Regions from separate parts of the Pantoea sp. X-Soil-ISGK-421 genome, predicted to be linked through region 2. Evidence: predicted binding sites of a transcription regulator. Region 2 holds the regulator's gene; each other region holds the start of a gene.

Region 1 (7,143 bases), 1.4 Mb from region 2:
AAACGCGTCAGTTCATGGCCGCTGTACATATCACGTGCAATGGCTCGCGATAGCACCGCGCCGCCTGCGCCAGCCAATCCTTCGAACAAACGCGCGACCAGCAGCGAGTGAATATCTTTTGCCAGCGCACAGCCAATTGAGGCAATAAACAGCAGTACCAGCGATAACAGCAGCGGACGGAGGCGACCAAATTTGTCGCTCATGGGCCCAAACAGCAATTGACCAGCCCCCAAACCGAGCAGACCCGCCGTCAGGCTCAGCTGCGCCGTGGCGGTTTCAGTGTGCAGATCGCGCGCTAATTCAGGCAGCGCAGGCAGGTAAAGATCGATACAAAGTGGCCCGAGCGCAGCGAGCAGGCCCAGCGTGATGGCATAAATTAGCCGATGAGAAGGTGCAGGTGTCATTCATCCTCTGTCTTTATTCATTACTATAGGTATTTTTTCGCGGGTGATTATACGAACCGTAGCGCATCAACACAGCATTTTTACCAAATCCTAACGCTTCGGAATTTGGCTAAATTTATCCCATAAAGTTGATAAATCTGGATTTATGTTCCAGGCTTACTCCACATGGACAAAAAAACGAGGAACAACAACATGAATAAAGTGATGGGATGTATCGCTGCCGCTATGACGCTGGCAGCCCTGTCGGGTTGTACGACTTATGACAAAGCTGAAAGCTACGTAACCAAACCGGTTGTGAAGGATGTAAAAAAAGGCATGACGCGTGATCAGGTTCGCCAGATTGCCGGTCCAGCCTCTACCGAAATCACCATGGTTCACGCACGTGGTACGTGCCAGACTTATGTGATTGGCGAGCGTGATGGCAAACCGCAGACCTACTTCGTGAGCTATAGCGACACCGGTCGCGTAATGAATTATGGTTTCCAGAGTTGTAAAGACTACGATACCGATCCGCAAGCGGCTCAGTAAACGCAGCAGAATAAATAATAAACGGCCCGTCATTGACGGGCCGTTTTTCGTTGTGGCACTTATAAGCCGTAAGGGCGTGGCACTTCAATATAATCCCCGTCGATTTCGCGCTGGTAGTAATGACCCTCCTGCACGTAATAACGCTTACCGTTAAAATCCAGCACGCGCATACCACCGCCCGATGGGGCTTCAGGCGGTTGCACCACCACGTAGGTGTCGCCCTGGCGTTGATAATAATTGCCGTTGAGCATGTAATAGGTCAGGCCGCCTAGCAATACTGCCGTTGCCGCTTCCGGTAAGAAACGCAGCGGGCCGGGGCCGCCCCAATGTGGACCTCCACCCCAATGCGGACCTGGACCGGGACCCCAACCGCCGGGATGGGCGAAACTGATAGCTGGTGTTAACAAGGTTAACGCCAGCACCGAGGCGATAACTGTTTTCATCGGTGATTCTCCTGCTGTGACTTCCAGCAGAATTGGCTTTTCACTGGTAAAACTCAAGCAAAAAGCGGCCGATTTTTCGTCTGTTTACCATGCTTAACGCTATCCTGACGCAGCCGCCATGATTGAGGGGGATTAGGGAGAAGGGGGGATAAAAAAACGGCAGGCCACTGGCCTGCCGTTGGCGTGATGAGGAAGGTTAGCGATGTGCTAATTCGGCGTGTTCGTCGCTCTCCAGCACTTTCTTGTCGGTCAAACCGAGCCAGCGGCTGGTGAGTGAACCGGCGGTCATGGAACCATTGACGTTGAGCGCGGTACGGCCCATATCGATCAGCGGTTCGATGGAGATCAGCAGCGCGACTAACGTCACTGGCAGGCCCATCGCTGGCAGTACAATCAACGCGGCGAAGGTTGCACCGCCGCCAACACCGGCCACACCGGCAGAACTCAGCGTTACGATACCCACCAGCGTGGCAATCCACATTGGGTCGAACGGGTTGATGCCAACGGTTGGTGCAACCATCACCGCCAGCATAGTGGGATAGAGACCGGCACAACCGTTCTGACCAATAGTGGCACCGAATGAGGCTGAGAAGCTGGCGATAGATTCTGGCACGCCAAGGCGACGTGTCTGCGTTTCCACGTTCAATGGAATACTGGCTGCGCTGGAGCGGCTGGTAAAGGCAAAGGTGATCACCGGCCAGACTTTACGGAAGAAGCGCATTGGGTTGATGCCGTTGACCGATAGCAGCAACGCGTGCACGGCAAACATGATCGCCAGACCAAGATAAGAGGCCACCACGAAACCACCCAGTTTAATGATGTCCTGTAGGTTGGAGCCGGCCACTACTTTGGTCATCAGCGCCAGCACACCGTACGGCGTCAGCTTCATAATCAAACGCACCAGCTTCATCACCCAGGATTGCAGGGTATCGATCGCCACCAGCACGCGTTCGCCTTTCACCTTGTCATCTTTCAGCAGTTGCAGCGCTGCTACACCGAGGAACGCGGCGAAAATCACTACGCTGATGATCGAGGTTGGATTGGCGCCCGCCAGATCGGCAAACGGGTTTTTCGGGATGAAGGAGAGCAGCAGCTGCGGCGTGCTGAGGTCAGCTACTTTGCCAACATAGTTGCTCTGAATCGCGCTCAGACGCGCGGTTTCCTGTACACCTTGCACCAGACCTTCGGCGCTCAGACCAAACAGGCCAGTCACTAACACGCCGACCAGAGCGGAGATCGCGGTAGTAAACAGCAGCACGCCAATGGTCAGCACACTGATTTTTCCCAGCGATGAGGCGTTATGCAGACGGGCCACCGCGCTCAAAATCGAGGCGAAGACCAGCGGCATCACAATCATCTGCAACAGTTGAACGTAACCGTTACCGACGATGTTGAACCAGCCAATCGACGCTTTAACCGTCGGGCTGTTTTCGCCATAAATGGTTTGCAGTGCCAGACCGAATGCTACACCAAATACTAAACCGGTCAGCACGCGCTTTGACAAGCTCCAGCTTTGACTGCCAATGCGGTTCAACAAAATCAGCAGCGCGATAAACGCCACGATATTAATGATTAGGGGAAAATCCATGCTCAACTCCAGAGTGTGACATGCCATCCCGTTGGAATGGCACGAAAAACAGTAAGTCCCCGTTAGGGAATATTGAGAATGTTATCAGTTCAGAACGGGGCAGACTTATACCCAAAAGGAATGGTTTATAACTTTATCTCTTGATTCGGCTGGTTATTGACCGTTTTGACCATTAACCAGCCGACCGACGCCATTTTGTAGCGTATTGAAGAGCTGTTCCGGCCATCCATTGGCACCAAAAGAGGGCAATCCGGGCGGGAACCACAACGCATACCCGACCAGCGCCAGGCAAAGTGCCCGCTCCAGTTGGTTACCTTTCTGGCTTTTAAGTATCGGCAACCGAAAGCGCCAGCGACAAGGCCACAACAGCGGCACACCTGCAGGCGTTAACATATCGGCGACGATATGGCTAAGATAACCAAGCGTCATACCTTGCAATACATCGGCCGGAAGAAACCAATCGGCGGGTACATTGATCTGGAATAGCCACAAACTTACCGCGACCGCCAGCAAACTGTGGGTAAAACCACGGTGACCAAAGGCGCGGGCGATGGGGTGCGACAGCCACCTCAATCGCTGGCCTAAAACGGACTTGGGGTGATCGATATCGGGTAGCAGGCAGGTCAGCAGCGCAGCAGGGACTAAATGCCACCAATCGGCGCTGGCCAGCACTGGCGTCAGCTCCGCGCGCTTGGCAAAAATGGCGCTGGCAATGGCAAAAATGATATGGCCTTCGGCCGTCATGATGAAACCTGGCTGCATAAAACTGTCGATGCATCCAGTATAGGGATTTATCCAGTGAATGAGAATGGTGACGCTGTAACGAAGCGTTAATATTTTTCACTTTCCCGCGTCACAATGACGCGGGAAAAGAATGGGTTATGTTAGCGCGCTAACCAACCGCCATCGACCGCTAAAGTATAACCCTGCACATAATCCGATGCGCCAGAGGCGAGGAACACAACCGGGCCCATCATGTCGTCCGGGATGCCCCAGCGACCTGAGGGTATACGGCCCAAAATTTCCTCGTTGCGTGATTCATCGCTGCGCAGTTGTTCCGTATTGTTGGTGGCCATATAGCCTGGTGCAATAGCGTTGACGTTGATACCGTGCTTCGCCCATTCGTTAGCCATCAGGCGCGTTAACCCCATTACCGCACTTTTTGATGCGGTGTAGGAAGGCACGCGAATGCCCCCCTGGAACGAGAGCATTGAGGCAATATTGATGATTTTGCCGCCGTTGCCTTGTGCAATAAACTGCCTTGCGACCTGCTGCGACAGGAAGAACAGGCTTTTACTGTTGATGTTCATCACATCGTCCCAATCCTGTTCGCTGAAGTTGAGCGCATCTTCGCGGCGAATAATACCGGCGTTATTCACCAGAATATCGATGCGTCCGGCATGTGCCACCGCTTGTTCAACAATGTGCGGCACAATGGAGGGTTTGGTAAGATCCGCCTGAATCGCCCAAAAACGGCGGCCTAATGCTTCAACTTTCGCTTGCGTATCATCTGGTCCTGCGCGATTGACGCCAATAATGTCACAACCTGCCTGCGCCAGACCTAGCGCCATGCCTTGCCCCAACCCGGTATTGCAGCCGGTGACCAGCGCGATTTTGCCATCAAGATTAAATGCGTTAAGAATCATAATTCGCTCCTTGTTAGCGCAGCGCGCTGATGCTGACGTGGTCCATGTCATCAAATACCTGGTTTTCGCCCACCATGCCCCAGATAAAGGTATAACGCTGTGTTCCAACGCCCGCGTGAATTGACCAACTCGGTGAAATTACAGCTTGTTCGTTATGCACTAATAAATGACGCGTCTCTTGCGGCTGGCCCATCATGTGGAACACGGCACTGTCGTCGGCCATATCAAAGTAGAAGTAGACTTCCATGCGGCGTTCGTGGGTGTGGCACGGCATGGTGTTCCACAGATTGCCGTCGTCAAGGCGCGTTAGCCCCATCGTTAACTGGCAGGTTGGTAACACGTCGGGCACGATGAATTTATTAATGGTGCGACGATTCGAGGTGGCGGCATCACCCAGCGTGGCTTTTACTGCCTCATCGAGGGTGATTTTTTTGTCCGGATAATGGGTATGTGCCGGCGCGCTGTTGTAGTAAAACTTCGCCGGACGGCTGGCATCGCTGCTGCGGAAAATCACGCTCTGTGCGCCTTGCCCGACATATAACGCTTCCTGATTACCTATCTCCCAGGTATTGCCGTCCACTTCAATTAAACCCGGTCCGCCAACGTTAATCACGCCGAGTTCGCGGCGTTCGAGGAAGTAACTGACGCCCAGCTGTTTGCCCACCTCATGACCGATGGTTACCGCTTTCTGCACGGGCATCACGCCGCCAATCATGATGCGATCGATATGGCTGTAAGTGAGGGTGTAATTGTCGGCGTCGAAAATTTTGTCGACCAAAAACTCGCGGCGTAAGCCGTCGGTATCCAGGGTTTTGGCATGCTCGCTATGAATGCTTTGACGAATGTCCATCTCAGGCCTCTCAAGGGTCAATGGAAGTGGTCCCGATGCGGGTCTTTGGGCATCTTAGGCAGGATGAGATGGTAATTCAATAAAAATGAAACGATGTTTTATTTATTTGCGTGTGCGATCAAGTTGCATAAAAAAGCCCGCGTTGTGCGGGCTGTGATTAACCGTGCAGATGCTCGGGTTTGAGCTGGGTTAAATCATCAAGAATTACATTGGCTAATGCCCAGCGGGCATCAGCACGATGATCGGGCGCCGGCACCACAATCGAACGCATGCGTGCGGCTTTGGTGGCAATCATGCCGTTAAAGGAGTCTTCCAACGTCACGCAGTTAAGCGGATCGATGCCCAGTTTGGCAGCGGCGTCGAGATAGACCTGCGGATGCGGTTTACTGTATGGCAGGGTTTCAGCCGAAGCCAGCACATCAAAGTATTTGCGCAGGTCAAACATCTCCAGAACGCGCTCCAGCATGTGCAGCGGCGAAGCGGATGCCAGACCGATTTTCAAACCCTGTTGCTGGCATAATTGTAACGCCTGTTCCACGCCTGGCAGCAGCGGGCGCGTATCTTCTACCAGCGCCAGCGCACGCGCAATAATGCGGTTCGTGACTTCTTGCTGATCCGGACCGTTCCACGGCAGCGCTTCAAACCACATGCGCACGGTTTGATCGATACGTAAACCCAAAGTATCCGGTAGCTCATGACGGCGAGAGATATCCACATTCAGGCTGGCGAAAATATCTAACTCCGCCCGATCCCACAGCGGTTCTGAGTCGATTAACAATCCGTCCATATCAAAGATGGCGGCCATTACGGGACGACGATATGACATACAACAGCTCCCTTTAAAATTTGGCTTACCTTATCACGAGTGCTGTCGAAAGCCGATGTGTGGCAGGCCACGCATTTTTCAGGAAAATTTGCAGTAGTGCAGGTAGACTTAGGCAAAACTATTTCGGTTCAGGGAGACACCATGACTTACCAACAGGCTGGCCGCATCGCCATCCTCAAGCGAGTGGCTGGCTGGGTGATTTTTATACCAGCATTGTTATCCACTATTATTTCTTTGCTGGGTTTTATGTTTAAGCACAGTGAAAAGCAGCCTGGCATTGATGCCGTGATGCTGGATTTTGTCCATGTCATGGTCGATATGGTGAAGTTCAATACGCCTTTCCTGAATGTTTTCTGGCAGAACTCACCGGTGCCGGAATTTAATGGTGGCGCGAACATTGGCTTTTGGCTGATCTACATTCTGATTTTCGTGGGCATTGCTTTGCAGGCTTCGGGCGCACGCATGTGGCGTCAGTCACGCCATATCAAAGAGGGGATTGAAGATCAATTGATTCTGGAACAGACCAAAGGCAGTGAAGGGCGCACACGTGCACAGCTGGAAGAGAAGATCCATATCCCGCGCCACACCATTTTTTTGCAGATTTTCCCGCTCTATATTTTGCCAATCATTATCGCTATTGCCGGCTACTTTGTGCTGAAGTTACTCGGCATGCTGTAAAGCGTCAGGCCGGTCTGGCCTGACGTTCTCCCAACACATCTTCATCTAACAACTGGCCGATAGCGAACTGCGCTTCGCCCGTCCAGTTGCCGCCGAAAACATTGGCGCGATTAAGCAGGTAATAAAGCTGATAGACCGGCTGACGTTGTGAGAATCCGTCTTCAAGGGGCCAAACCGCGT
Region 2 (7,143 bases):
GACGCCATTGACGAGCACCCGGAATCCCCTGGAACAGGCCGAGCATATGACGCGTAACATGGCCGAGATACATCCCTTTGGACAATTCAGCTTCAATATAAGGATACATTGAGCGCACCACCGCGACCGGATCCACGCTCGGCGTATCGCGGCCAAACAGTTCGCGGTCGACCTGCGCCAAAATGCCTGGGTTCTGATAGGCTTCGCGCCCCATCATCACGCCATCCATATACTGCAAGTGAAGTTTTGCTTCTTCCAGCGTCTTAATGCCGCCATTAATGGCCATGGTCAGCCCCGGGAAGTCACGCTTAAGCTGATAAACGCGTGGATAATCCAGCGGCGGTATCTCGCGATTCTCTTTTGGACTTAAACCCGACAGCCACGCCTTTCGCGCATGGATAATAAAGGTATCGCAGCCGCCCTGTTGCGCCACGGTGCCAATAAAATCACACAGGAATTCATAGCTGTCCTGCTCATCAATCCCGATACGGGTTTTTACCGTTACCGGAATGCTCACCACATCGCGCATCGCTTTAATACAGTCGGCCACCAGCGCCGCATCGCCCATCAGGCAGGCGCCAAAACGGCCGTTCTGCACACGATCGGACGGACAACCCACGTTCAGGTTGATCTCATCGTAGCCACGCGCTTCTGCCAGCTTAGCGCACTGCGCCAGCGCAGCCGGATCGCTGCCACCCAATTGCAGCGCCAGCGGGTGCTCTTCCTCGCTGTAGGCCAGATAGTCGCCTTTGCCGTGAATGATCGCGCCGGTCGTCACCATTTCGGTGTACAGCAGCGTGTCACCACTCAGCTGACGGTGGAAATAACGACAGTGACGATCGGTCCAGTCGAGCATGGGGGCGATGGAGAAACGTTGCGAGGAGAAAGTATCGGTCATGAAACGCAGTAAATCCGCAGTAAGTTAAGTGATGAGAAACTGCGCAATCATATCACAGCAAAACGGGCGACACAGCCGCCCGTTATCAGTCAGGCGATTAGAAGTTAAATCCGAGCTGCAACATCGCACCCACGGTATTGTCCTTACCTACCGACCCGGCCAGGTCGAGATGGACGGTATTGTTGAACGGTGAAACGCCCAAGCCGGCGGTGAACACATCGGTATCGGTTGACTTCAGATCGGCACGATAACCGGCACGCAGCGCCAGCCAATCCAGCACACGGTATTCCGCACCCACGCCGGCATACTGGCTGGTATCTTCCGATTTGAAGCGCTTGGTTTCAGTCAGATCAACATCACCCGCCAGCGTGAATGGCCCGTTATTCCAGGAAAGTCCGGTAGTGACCAGCGGGCGAATTTGGTAAGTATCGCGGTAGCCGTTCACCTCTTTGGTGTCGATATCACGCGAAATCAGGTTCTGGCCCGTAACACCCAAGGTCCAGTTATCGCCGAAATCGGTGGCAATACCGGCATCCATGTTAAAACCGGTATCGCTGCTACGATAGCGGCTGCTGTTGATGTCACTCTTGTCGTAGTTGTAGATACTGGCGGTGTAGTTATACAGCCAGGTTTTCTGCAGCTTTGGTGTTACGCCAATCGAGACTGGATGGCCTGCAACCGAGAACTCATGCGCGACTGACACACCATAATCGGTGACTAGCGCAGCCAGGCCGTTAGCGCTGGAACGCAAGTTATCCTCATCGCCCGGAACAGGAATTCGCGTGCCGTTGGCAACAGCCCGCAGGTAGGCAATATCACTGTCTGCGACGTTGGCGCGTACGATCGCACTGCCGTAGGCTTTAGTAATAAAAGCAAAAGGTAACGTTTCATTCGGGACGGTGACGGCCAGCGCCACACCTGCATTTGCATGGGCTTTATTGCCGCGCAGATCGCTGAGCTGATTGGCCATATCGCCTGCGGCGGCCTTCAGTTGCGGATAACCATTGAGGTAATCAGCAAAGGTCAGTTTATCGATTACATCCTGATAACGATCGACGGTATCGGTAATGTCATCGACCCGATCAATTAATTTGTCTTTATCGGTAACCTGCGCGCCCGCTGAAGGAAAGATGATGCTGACGTTATCTTCAGGCTGCGCTTTGGTCATCAATGCGGGGTTAGCCAGCACTGCTGAACTCCAGGTAGAAGAAGCTACGCCCGTACCGCCCATTGCGTCGTTACGTGCGTCATACCATGTACCTGCTGCCAGCGCTGAGGAAGAAAGAAATACTGCATTCAAACCAACAAGATAAGCTACTTTTTTGTGCCTGAATAATGTCTTCACCATGAGCCTGCCATCACCTTTAAAATGTCGCTGAATCACTCACCGACTGAAAGTTTAGTTAGCCGCTATTCTGAACGCTGGCTAACGCTTCATTGCTGTGAATTGAAAGGAAATAGCACTGCTATTCGCAGAATTGGATGCGTAAGCACCACTCCGCTGTTTTTATATGCAGAAAAATTACTAGTGGGTAGTTTGATACCAGAAATTACTTAAGGCCTTTTGAACCATAGCCGCTAACCAGGTGAGTTGCAACGCAAAAGCCTGCTACCGTTACGCTGTCTGGCGGGACGCTTTTTTACAGGTTAAATCGTTGAGGCAACATTAGCGGGCAAAATAGGCTGATAATTTATTGATTGATGAGAATTTTCTTGCAGATTTTAAGGATAATAAGCAATCACAGCAGGGCAAAAATTTGTGTGATAAAATAACATCACCTGCTACCCGGAGAATGCTTATGTCTAACCTCACGCCCGAACAACTTCTTACTCAGGCAGAATCACTGTGTCTTGACCGCGGCGTGCGCCTCACCCCTCAACGCGCCGAAGTGTTGCGTTTGATGGCAGAGCAGAATGGTTCGATAAGTGCTTACGATTTGCTGGATCAATTACGCGTCAGTGAGCCCCAAGCTAAGCCCCCCACCATTTACCGCGCGCTTGATTTCCTGTTGGAACAGGGGTTCATTCATCGTGTTGAGTCGAATAACAGTTATGTGGTTTGCCATCATTTTGATGAGCCGGCACATACTTCGGTAATGCTGGTGTGCGACGGTTGCGCGGCGGTGAGCGAAAAACATGCTCATGGCGTAGAAAAAACCATAGCGGCGCTGGCAGATCAGGCGGGATTTTCACTGCGTCATACGGTGATTGAAGCTCATGGCTTGTGTGAGAATTGTGCAGAGGTTGCGGCTTGTACGCATCATGAAAGTTGCGAACACAACCATCAGGTTGAAGGTAAAAAACGGGTGAGAAAGGCGTAATGGGCACTTCCATGTGCCGACCCGATCATAACGACCGGTGGGTAGGAGCATCATCCGTAATAGGGGAAATCGACTACCAGCGGTAATCTTTGTTGTGGGTTTCCCATTCTTTCACTTCGGTCTCTGCTTGGTCTTTCGCATACCCGTAGCGTTCCTGGATTTTACCGACAAGCTGCTCGCGTTTACCTTCGATTACGGTCATATCATCATCCGTAAGCTTGCCCCACTTTTCCTTCATTTTACCTTTGAACTGCTTCCAGTTTCCGCTCGCTTCGTCTTTGTTCATAATAATCCTCCACTTCATCCTGAGTGAGATAGATATATTGCCTGCCTATCAGGCGATATACCCACACAACGCGCTACTCATTTGCGCCGTATAAGGTAATTGTAGTAGCCGTTTCGTAGTTTGCAGAGAATTACAGATTAATCTGTAGTTTACGCTTCGCTTATTTAGGCATTGAACCAGCTATTACGTTGCCAGTGCCCACGCCAGATTACCCACAGCGAGAGCCCACGTAACGCGAGAAATACCGTCACCGCCAGCCATAAACCGTGGTTGCCCAGCCACGGCAGCGTCAATAGTGACAAGCCATAGCCGATTGCCGCTATCACCATGCTGTTACGCATTTCACGGCCACGCGTTGCGCCAATAAACATGCCATCCAGCAGATAGCACCAAACACCAACCAGCGGCAGAATCACTTGCCAGATAAGGTAGCGATCGGCCATTTCGCGCAGCGCTTCCAGTGAAGTCAGCATCGCCACTATCTGCGGACCCGTAAAGGCATAAATCAGCGCAAATATCACCGCAACAAAACAGGCCTGACGGCAGGCCGCATGCCAGATAAGCAATAATCGACTGCGATCTTTGGCCCCAACGGCCTCACCGGAGCAGGCTTCAACTGCGTAGGCAAAACCATCCAGCGCGTAAGCAGTAAAAGTGAGGAACATCAGCAGTACAGCATTGACCGCTACCACATCCGGTCCAATACGCGCACCAAGAATCGTGAGCGAGGCAAAACAGATTTGCAGCATTAAGGAGCGCAGCATAATGTCGCGATTAAGGCGGAACAGCCGTGCCGCATCGCCGCGCCAGCTGCTTTTTAGCAGAGTAAAGTGGATACCGCGCATTTTCAGCACACGCGCCACCATCCACAGCCCCACGCCCAGCGTGACATATTCTGCCAGTGCGGTTGCCGCCGCCGCCCCGGCCACGCCCCAATGCAGTTTGAGGACAAACAGCAGATCAAGCAGGATGTTGACCAGATTGCCAATGATCAGCAGCACCATCGGCGCACGTGCATACTGCACGCCCAGCAGCCAGCCGAGAATCACCAGATTGGCTAAGGTCGCAGGCGCACTTAGCCAGCGAATCTCAATGAATATTTTCGCCTGGTGTTGCACTTCCGGGCTGCCACCCATCAAGGCTGCAGCCAAACTGCTTACCGGCGTCCGCAGCACCATAAACAGCACACCAAAAACCAGCGCAATCAGCAGCGGTTGCGTTAAGGCGCGCGCCAGCGCGGTTTTATCATTAGCACCAAATGCCTGAGCGGTGAGTCCGGTCGTGCTCATGCGCAGGAACAATAGGAGCATAAAGATGAAGCTGGTTGCCGTCGTGCCAACCGCGACACCGCCCAAATAGATAGGGCTATCGAGATGACCAATAACGGCAGTATCCACCACGCCCAATAACGGGACGGTGATGTTTGAAAGGATCATCGGCAGCGCCAGCCGCCAGAGCGTTTTATCTGAAGAGGAAAACAGCTGCATTCGCCCATTCCGTTGTTTGCGGTAATCAGCGTAATGGCGCCAGAGTGAGCCGCAGAAAGAGTCACAGAGAAGTAAAACAGCAGACTGCGGTTAGCGCATGATACGCCACCGCAGTGGGTGAGGCTCAGAAACTGATTAGAGCCACTCGCCGTTGCGCACAATCCCGACAGCCAAACCTTCAACGGTTAGCGACTGCTCACGGGTATCAACGACAATCGGCTGAAAATCGGTATTTTCTGGCAGCAGATGAACAATCGCACCCTGCTTTTTCCAGCGTTTCACGGTGACTTCATCATCAATGCGCGCCACTACAACCTGGCCGTTACGCACTTCCTGAGTTTTATGCACCGCCAACAGATCGCCATCCATAATGCCAATGTCTTTCATCGACATACCGCTCACGCGCAACAGAAAATCAGCGCTCGGTTTGAACAGGTTAGCATCCACCTGGTAGTGGGCTTCGATGTGTTCCTGTGCCAGCAAGGGCTCACCGGCAGCGACGCGGCCAATCAGCGGCAGACCTTCGCTCGATTCTTCTTCCATCAACAGGCGAATCCCGCGCGATGCGCCGGAAACAATTTCAATTACGCCTTTACGCGCCAGCGCTTTCAGATGCTCTTCAGCAGCATTGGGCGAGCGAAAACCCAGTTGCGCAGCAATTTCCGCACGCGTTGGCGGCATGCCCGTCTGGTTAATATGGTCGCGAATCAGGTCATAGACCTGTTGCTGCCGTGCAGTTAACGCTTTCATCCCGCCCCCTGGTTGTTTATACAGTCGCTGTGAGTATATACAGGTATTGGCGAAATGAAAACCGTAACAGAGGGAAAAATCAGCGGTTTGATGAATCTGGAATCCCTATCTCAAATGCGTCCAGAGCAGCGCGATCCAGACGAACAGAGCCAGTAAGATAGTCAGTAATACGGCAGCCGATCCCATGTCTTTGGCACGGCCCGCGAGCGGATGTTGCTCTTGACCAATGCGGTCCACCACCGCTTCGATAGCGCTATTAAGGATCTCAACGATGATAACCAGCACCACCGAGCCAATCATTAAGATGCGGGCGATGGTATCTACATCCAGCCAGCAGGCCACAAGAATAGCCACCAGCGCGGCAACGGCTTCCTGCCGAAATGCGGCTTCGTGCTGCCATGCGGCGCGTAACCCCTGCCAGGAATAACCGGCGGCTTTCACTATTCTTACTAAACCGGTGACGTTATTTGCCATGTCTATGGAACCCTTGAACTATTTTGACGTCAATGTGAGGGCAGTTTGAGGCGGCAGAGCCACAGACCTTCGCTGCGCTTTCTGGTATGCTTGCCGCGCTTTGCTAACAAGAGGCTTAAAGTTGTCTATGTCAGGTTGGCGTAAACTCTATTACAAATTATTGAATTTACCACTCTCTATTTTGGTAAAAAGTAAGGTCATTCCGACCGATCCCGTCTCTGAGCACGGGATCGATCCGACACGTCCTGTGATGTATGTTTTGCCTTATGATTCAAAGGCTGACCTACTCACGCTGCGTGCTCAATGCCTGAAACATGATCTGCCCGATCCGCTGGCTCCGCTGGAGATCGATGGCACCCTGCTGCCGCGTCACGTGTTTATTCACGATGGCCCACGCGTCATTCCCTATTTCGTGGCAAATCCCGAATCGGTAAAGCTGTTCCACGATTATCTGGATTTGCACCGCAGCAACCCGCATCTTGATGTGCAAATGCTGCCGGTTGCGGTGATGTTTGGTCGCGCGCCGGGACGTGAAACATCCGGTGAGTCCACGCCACATCTGCGTATTCTCAATGGTGTTCAGAAGTTCTTCGCTATTTTGTGGCACGGCCGCGACAGCTTTGTGCGCTTTTCGCAAACCGTTTCGCTGCGCCAAATGGCGACCGAACACGGCACCGATAAGTCGATTGCGCAGAAGCTGGCTCGCGTGGCGCGTATTCACTTTGCCCGCCAACGTCTGGCCGCAGTCGGTCCGCGTCTGCCTGCGCGTCAGGATCTCTTCAATAAACTTTTGCAGTCCAAAGCGATTGAAAAAGCGGTAGAAGATGAAGCGCGCAGTAAAAAGATTTCCCATGAGAAAGCCCAGCAGAATGCCATTGAAATGATGGAAGAAGTGGCGGCGAACTTCTCTTATGAAGCCATTAAAGT
Region 3 (7,143 bases), 890 kb from region 2:
GGCAGCCGATATTAGCGGTGTGGAACAGCGTTTAATCATTCGTGAACCGCTGGAAGCCGCCGATATCAAATATCGCCACGACCGCCAGCTGCTGCGCATTGCGCTGGAACACGCCATTCAAGCCGTTTAGTTTCCAGGTGCGCATCAATGCGCACCCTACGAAAACCCCACTGAATTCGCGTAGGGGCGCCATTCATGGCGACCTAAATACAACGATCACGAAGCCGCAATAAACAGCTCGCGCAGTTGATGTAGCTGATCGCGCACGCTGGCGGCTTCTTCAAACTCCAGATTCTGCGCGTGTTGCTGCATCTGCCCTTCCAGCTCGTGAATTTTCTTCTGCATCGCCTGCGGCGTAAGCGCCATGTAATTGGCTTCCGCTTCTGCTGCAGTACGTGACGCGGTTTTGCCTTTTCCGCGCGTTTTAACCACGTTTTTGCCGAGCTCAAGAATATCGGTGATTTTCTTGTTGAGCCCTTGCGGCACGATGCCGTTCTCTTCGTTGTATTTTTGCTGCTTCTCGCGACGGCGCTCGGTTTCGCCCATCGCGCGTTCCATCGACGGCGTGATTTTGTCGGCGTAGAGAATCGCCCGGCCGTTAATGTTACGCGCGGCGCGGCCTATGGTCTGAATCAACGAACGCTCCGAGCGCAGGAAGCCCTCTTTATCGGCATCCAGAATCGCCACCAGCGACACTTCCGGCATATCCAGGCCTTCTCGCAGTAGGTTAATGCCGACCAGCACATCAAATTCGCCAAGGCGTAAATCGCGGATAATCTCCATACGTTCCACAGTATCGATATCCGAGTGCAGATAGCGCACCTTCTCGCCGTGCTCAACCAGATATTCAGTGAGATCTTCCGCCATGCGCTTGGTCAATACGGTGACCAGCACGCGCTCATTGATCTCGACACGCTTGCGAATTTCCGACAGCAAATCGTCGACCTGCGTCGCCACCGGACGCACTTCCAGAATCGGATCCAGCAGGCCCGTTGGACGTACCAGCTGATCAATCACTTCGCTGCCAGATTTTTCCAGCTCGTAGTTGCCCGGCGTCGCCGAAACATAAATGGTTTGTGGGGCTGCCGCTTCAAACTCTTCAAACTTCATCGGGCGGTTATCCAGCGCCGACGGCAAACGGAAACCGTATTCTACTAGCGTCTCTTTACGCGCGCGGTCACCGCGATACATGCCGCCAATCTGCGGAATGGTCACGTGCGATTCGTCGACCACCAGCAGGCCATCAGCCGGTAAGTAGTCGAACAAGGTCGGCGGCGGCTCACCCGGTCCGCGTCCCGAGAGATAGCGGGAGTAGTTTTCGATACCAGAGCAGTACCCCAACTCGTTCATCATCTCGAGATCGAACTGAGTACGCTGGGAAATACGCTGCTCTTCAAGCAGCTTATTGTTCTCCATAAGCACCTTGCGGCGGTCCACCAGTTCGACTTTGATGTCTTCCATCGCCTGCAGAATACGCTCGCGCGGCGTCACGTAGTGCGTTTTGGGATAGACGGTAAAACGCGGGATCACCGAATCGATCTGACCCGTCAGCGGATCGAACAGCGATAGCCGTTCAACTTCTTCATCAAACAGTTCGATACGCAGCGCAATGTCATCCGATTCCGCCGGGAACACATCGATCACCTCGCCGCGCACGCGGAAGGTACCGCGCTGGAAGGCCTGATCGTTGCGACTATATTGCAACTCCGCCAGACGACGCAGAATACTGCGCTGATCGATAATCATGCCGCGCGTCAGATGCAGCATCATTTTCAAGTAGAGATCGGGATCGCCCAAACCGTAGATCGCCGACACCGAGGCCACCACAATCACATCACGACGCTCCAGCAGTGCTTTGGTCGCCGACAGACGCATCTGTTCAATGTGCTCATTCACCGACGCGTCTTTTTCAATAAAGGTGTCAGAGCTCGGCACATAGGCTTCAGGCTGATAGTAATCGTAATAAGAGACGAAAAACTCCACCGCGTTATCCGGGAAAAACTCCTTCATTTCACCGTACAGCTGCGCCGCCAATGTTTTATTAGGCGCCAGCACCATGGTGGGTCGATTGAGATCGGCAATCACGTTCGCCACGGTAAAGGTTTTACCTGAGCCCGTAACGCCCAACAGCGTTTGATGCGCGAGTCCATCTTCCAGCCCCTCTTCGAGACGGCGAATCGCCTCAGGTTGATCGCCTGAAGGCTTAAAATCGGAGTTGAGTTTGAAGGCTTTGCTCATGTTTTGGCGGTTCCAGCTGGTGAAGTCGGCGGGCAGGCTGCTAATTCTACTCTGCTATGGGGAATTTGCCAGAAAAAAATACTGGACATAATCACAGTAAAATTGGACGATAATGACACCTTCGGACGATTTTCTTCAGCGTAATTGAAGCAGCGAGCAGCAAGCTGTTGTTGCGTAATGTTATCCCCAAGTGGAGGACGCTTTTAACATTTGTCAATAGAGTGTCATTAAATTGCAGTTCGATGACAAGGCAGATAATTCGCATGCTTGATTTTAACTAACCTGCTGTTTTAATTGAAATTGACCCAAAAGCCCAGTTTCTCATCATAATGTGTTAAGGCCGCGAATTTACTCGCTTCCACACGGTTTTCAGTCGCTAATGCACAAGGTTATCCACAGTAATGGTGGATAAGTGGATCGAGCCCCGAGCCCATCGGCTGTGTATAATTTTCTCGCGCCCATCCTTAAGCGCGAAAAAAAATTTTTTCGTATTTATTTTTATCTCCCTGCGTGTCGCAGTAACCCTTCTTTTTGCCTCTTTACACTCTCTTGCCTGCAGAGAACCCAGGCATTAAGGCCACTTATTTCCGCAGTTAATGCCTTACGAACGATCAAATGCACCAGAAACGTTAAGCCTTCAGCACCGTCAAAGTGCAGCCAATTTATCACCGCTGGCAATTGTTAAGCATTACTCAACTTTTAGCGGCCTATTTGCTTCATTTCAGATTGAGAGATGCCTAAATCCTTAACCTGGCCTGGGAATTGCAACGTTCATCGTATGGAGTGACGAGTCCATATCGGCGTGTGCCGATAACAGCGGTGTCCATCAATCGTGCACGACTGTATGCCAGACGACACAGAGCGGGAGCATTCAGGCTAATAATCTGGAAGGAGTATGTCAGATGCTGAGTTTACGTTCGGTGAATCAGTTTTACGGTCAAAATCACATTCTGTGGGATGTGGATCTCGATCTGCCGCCGGGCACCTGCACCGGCGTGCTGGGCAGCCCCGGCATGGGCAAAACCACCTTGGTGAACTGCATTATGGGGCGTTTGCCGATCAACAGCGGCTCGATGACCTGGCAGGAAGATGGCGCGCCGCCGGAAGATTTGCTGCTGCAACCTGCCGAGCTGCGCGCGCGTACCGGCATAGGTTATGTGCCGCAAGGACGGCATATATTCTCGCAGATGAGCGTGGAAGATAACCTGCTGATTGCCCTGATGGCGGCGCAGGATGATCGGAGCCGCGCCATTCCTGAAATGGTTTTTGACCTGTTTCCAGCGCTCTATTCGTTGCGCCATCAACGCAGCGGTGAGTTGCCGATGGAACAACAGCAACATTTGGCATTGGCACGCGCACTGGTGCTGCAGCCAAAACTGGTGATTCTGGATGAGCCGACGGAAGGGATGTCGCCGTGGCTGGAAGAAGAGATGGGCAACCTGATTCGTCGGTTAAACCGTGAATATGGTTTAACCATTTTGTTGCTTGAGCAGCACGTTTCATTTATCCGCCGCGTCGCCGACTATTTCCTGCTATTACATCAAGGACGCAATGTGGCACACGGTAAAGTGGCGCAGCTGGATGACATCACCGTCAACAAGTGGCTAACGGCGACGTGATTATCTTAGGTCGCCATGAATGGCGTAATGCTTGTCAGTTAAGAGATGAAATCCTATTACCGAGCGCACATATTGTAGCGGCGCAATTCATTGCGCGATAAATCGCGCCGCTACGGAATGTGCGGTGGTTAGATACGGTGCTTAACTGATCGGCATTACGCCATGAATAGCCCCCTACAAAATGGCTTCAAGCAATGTAGGGTCGCCATTTATGGCGACCTGGGTTATTGCGGTAGTGTCAAATAGCGCCCGCACTCGGCCTGCTGCGCCTCATCAGTAAGATGTGGGATCTCCCCCAGAAACGGCGCTTCAATACGCTGTCGCAGCGTGGCGATATACTCCTGATGGCGTTTGCCGGGTGGCTGGATATCATTGGCTACCCAACCCGCAAGGCGCAATCCGCGCGCTTTCACCGCCTCGGCAGTGAGCATCGCATGGTTGATGCAGCCTAACTTCACGCCCACCACCAGAATCACCGGCAACTGCTCAGCTGCCACCCAATCGGCGTAAGTTTGCGTCTCGGAGAGCGGTGTGAACCAACCGCCTGCGCCTTCAACTAACACCCATTCCGCCTGCTGCTCCAGTGCGCGCAACCCTGCTGACAGTGCCGCAAAGGTAATCGGTCGGCCCTCTTCTGCGCTGATGATATGCGGCGAGGTCGGTTCGAGAAACGCCAGTGGATTGACCTGCTCGTAGCTTAACGTCAGGCTGCTGTAGCGCTGCAACGCCAGCGCGTCGCTGTTGCGGATGCCTTCCGGCGTCATCTCGCAGCCGGATGCCACCGGCTTGTAGCCAGCGGTGCGTAAACCGGCGGCGCGCGCCGCCTGCAGCAGCGCGCCGCTGGCCACGGTTTTGCCCACTTCAGTATCCGTTCCGGTAATAAACCAGCGTGTCATTTGCTTAAAACTCCATACATCAGGTGATAACTCAGGCGATATCCGGCCTCATCCTGCGGCCAGTGCTGCTCAAGCTGTGCTAGCTGGGATCGGGTCAGCACGCTGGCGCCGCGTCCATCGTGCAGATGTGTGGCACCAATCCCTTTCAGGGAGCGCATAGCGCTGAGCGCACTGGGAAAGTGCAGCGTGATAACCTGCTGCTGCGCCGTCATCGGCAGCGTTGCAGTGGCCGCGTGAAACTGCGCGGTACTGAGAAAACGGTTGGCATGCTGGCGACCATCCAGCTGCGCCCACGCGTGATGCACTTCATGCAGCGATCCGTCGAGCAGCGTGGAAAACAGCACCGTGCCACCCGGCCGCGTAACGCGCAAAAACTGCTGTAACGCAGTGTGTAGATCGCTGCTCCACTGCACCGCCAGATTGCTCCACACGCCGTCAACGCTGGCGTCGGGCAGCGGCACTTCATCGATATCGCCCAGCAGATAGTGCTGCGCCGATTGCTGATCGCACGCGGTTTGCAGCATGTTGGGCGACAAATCGAGCGCCGTCAGAGTACGTCCGCGATCGCGCCAGTAGCGGCTATACCAACCCGTGCCGCAACCGGCATCCAGCAGATGCGGGCCAAAGCTTGCGGGTGCCCGCGCCAGTAACGCATCGCCGCTCAGCCGCTGTAATTGCGCGTGCTGCTCGTAATGCGCAGCCGCGCGACCAAAGGCGTGCGCTACGGCCTGCTTGTTAACCTGCAGCGTCATACAGCGCCTCCAGCAAACGATCAATATCATCGGGGTGATGCGCAGCAGTAAGCGTGATGCGCAGCCGCGCCGTGCCTGGCGGCACGGTCGGCGGACGAATGGCGCTCACCCAACTGCCGGCTTTAGCTAGCCGCTGCGACAACGCCAGCGCCGCACTGTTTTCGCCGACGATGAGCGGCTGAATCGCGCTATTTGAGGCCACCAACTGCCACGGCAAATCCGCCGCACCGGCGCGGAAACGCGCAATGTGGCTGTGCAGTTTTTCACGTAGCGCATCGCCTTGTTGAATCTGCCGCAGTGCTGCCAGCAGCGCGTAGCACTGCGCCGGAGGCATCGCGGTGGAATAGATCAGATGGCGAGAAAACTGTTCAACATAATCGGCGGTGGCGTCATCACACAGCAGCGCCGCGCCGCTGACGCCAAACCCTTTACCAAAGGTGACGATCAGCAGCTCCGGTTTTACCTGCTGCTGCCAGCAGCTGCCACGCCCTTGCGCACCGGTCACACCGATGCCGTGCGCATCATCCACCAGCAGCCAGCCGTTGCCGCGCCGCGTCTCCTCAGCGATCGACGTCAGTGGCGCGCTGTCGCCGTCCATGCTGAATACACCTTCGGTCACCACCAGCGTGCCGCCTTCTGACGGCGTGGCCAGCAGTTTCGCCAGACTTTCCGGCTGATTATGAGCAAAGCGACGCAAGCTCGCCGGGCTGTGGCTGGCGGCATCCAGCAGTGAAGCGTGCGCCAGCTTATCGGCAAAGATGCGATCCTGCTTTTCCGCCAGCAGATGAATCACCGCCTGATTGGCGGCAAATCCCGAAATGAACAGCAGCGCGCGCGAATAGCCAAGCCAGTCTGCTAATTCCGCTTCCAGCTGCGCATGATGACGGCTGTAACCGGTGACATGACCGGATGCACCCGCCCCTGCGCCCGTCTCGGCCGCGCCCTGCTGCCACGCGGCGATCACCGCTGGATGCTGACTGAGTCCGAGATAGTCATTGCTGGAGAAATGGCGATAACGCTGACCGTCGAGCGTAATTTCCCGCACGTTGTTGTGCTCGATGGGACGCCGCAGACGCCAGCCATCAGCAGCACGCCGCGCCGTCAGCGCCTGATCAATACGTTGTGTCCAGCCCATTTACACAGCCGCGTTGTAGAACTGCTCGGTATCGGCGTGCAGCAGCTGCTCGCTGAGCTGATATTGCTGCTCGTTGTCACCCGCGGTGGTCGCGGTATGTTCCGGATTGAGCCCCAGCTTGCGGAATAGAATCAGATCTTTATCCTCTTCCGGATTTGGCGTGGTGAGCAGTTTGCAGCCGTAGAAAATCGAGTTAGCCCCGGCCATAAAGCACATCGCCTGGGTTTGCTCGCTCATTTGCTCGCGACCGGCTGAAAGGCGCACGTGTGATGATGGCATCATGATGCGCGCCACCGCGATGGTGCGGATAAAGTCGAACGGTTCAACGTCATCGTTATCGGCCAGCGGTGTGCCTTTGACCTTCACCAGCATGTTGATCGGTACGCTTTCAGGCGGCGTCGGCAAATTGGCCAACTGCACCAGTAAGCCCGCGCGATCTTTCACGGTTTCACCCAGGCCAACGATGCCGCCCGAACAGACTTTAATGCCCGCGCCGCGCACTT

What was found. The regulator LexA, encoded in region 2, represses DNA repair genes until DNA is damaged. The targets are predictions, from matches to a motif close to TNCTGTATGTACATACAGNA.
Region 1: a site for LexA is predicted at 3,728-3,747, ahead of AC6I8K_RS08195 (metal-dependent hydrolase). Genes of this name have one in related genera too.
Region 3: a site for LexA is predicted at 2,318-2,337, ahead of uvrB (excinuclease ABC subunit UvrB). Genes of this name have one in related genera too.

What each region holds. Positions count from the first base shown of each region.
Region 1 covers NZ_AP035979.1:1,755,604-1,762,746, forward strand. Annotated here, with positions in the region: gene AC6I8K_RS08175 (multidrug effflux MFS transporter) at 1-404, opposite strand, end outside; gene osmE (osmotically-inducible lipoprotein OsmE) at 597-932, shown strand; gene AC6I8K_RS08185 (DUF6515 family protein) at 992-1,375, opposite strand; gene AC6I8K_RS08190 (L-cystine transporter) at 1,572-2,963, opposite strand; gene AC6I8K_RS08195 (metal-dependent hydrolase) at 3,117-3,707, opposite strand; gene kduD (2-dehydro-3-deoxy-D-gluconate 5-dehydrogenase KduD) at 3,848-4,609, opposite strand; gene kduI (5-dehydro-4-deoxy-D-glucuronate isomerase) at 4,623-5,459, opposite strand; gene hxpB (hexitol phosphatase HxpB) at 5,617-6,285, opposite strand; gene AC6I8K_RS08215 (YniB family protein) at 6,427-6,963, shown strand; gene AC6I8K_RS08220 (fructosamine kinase family protein) at 6,968-7,143, opposite strand, start outside.
Region 2 covers NZ_AP035979.1:376,051-383,193, reverse strand. Annotated here, with positions in the region: gene dusA (tRNA dihydrouridine(20/20a) synthase DusA) at 1-898, opposite strand, end outside; gene AC6I8K_RS01710 (conjugal transfer protein TraF) at 996-2,246, opposite strand; gene zur (zinc uptake transcriptional repressor Zur) at 2,698-3,219, shown strand; gene AC6I8K_RS01700 (CsbD family protein) at 3,293-3,505, opposite strand; gene dinF (MATE family efflux transporter DinF) at 3,670-4,992, opposite strand; gene lexA (transcriptional repressor LexA) at 5,128-5,742, opposite strand; gene AC6I8K_RS01685 (diacylglycerol kinase) at 5,848-6,216, opposite strand; gene plsB (glycerol-3-phosphate 1-O-acyltransferase PlsB) at 6,344-7,143, shown strand, end outside.
Region 3 covers NZ_AP035979.1:1,262,366-1,269,508, reverse strand. Annotated here, with positions in the region: gene AC6I8K_RS05855 (gluconeogenesis factor YvcK family protein) at 1-130, shown strand, start outside; gene uvrB (excinuclease ABC subunit UvrB) at 217-2,238, opposite strand; gene AC6I8K_RS05845 (ABC transporter ATP-binding protein) at 3,141-3,857, shown strand; gene bioD (dethiobiotin synthase) at 4,082-4,753, opposite strand; gene bioC (malonyl-ACP O-methyltransferase BioC) at 4,750-5,505, opposite strand; gene bioF (8-amino-7-oxononanoate synthase) at 5,489-6,640, opposite strand; gene bioB (biotin synthase BioB) at 6,641-7,143, opposite strand, start outside.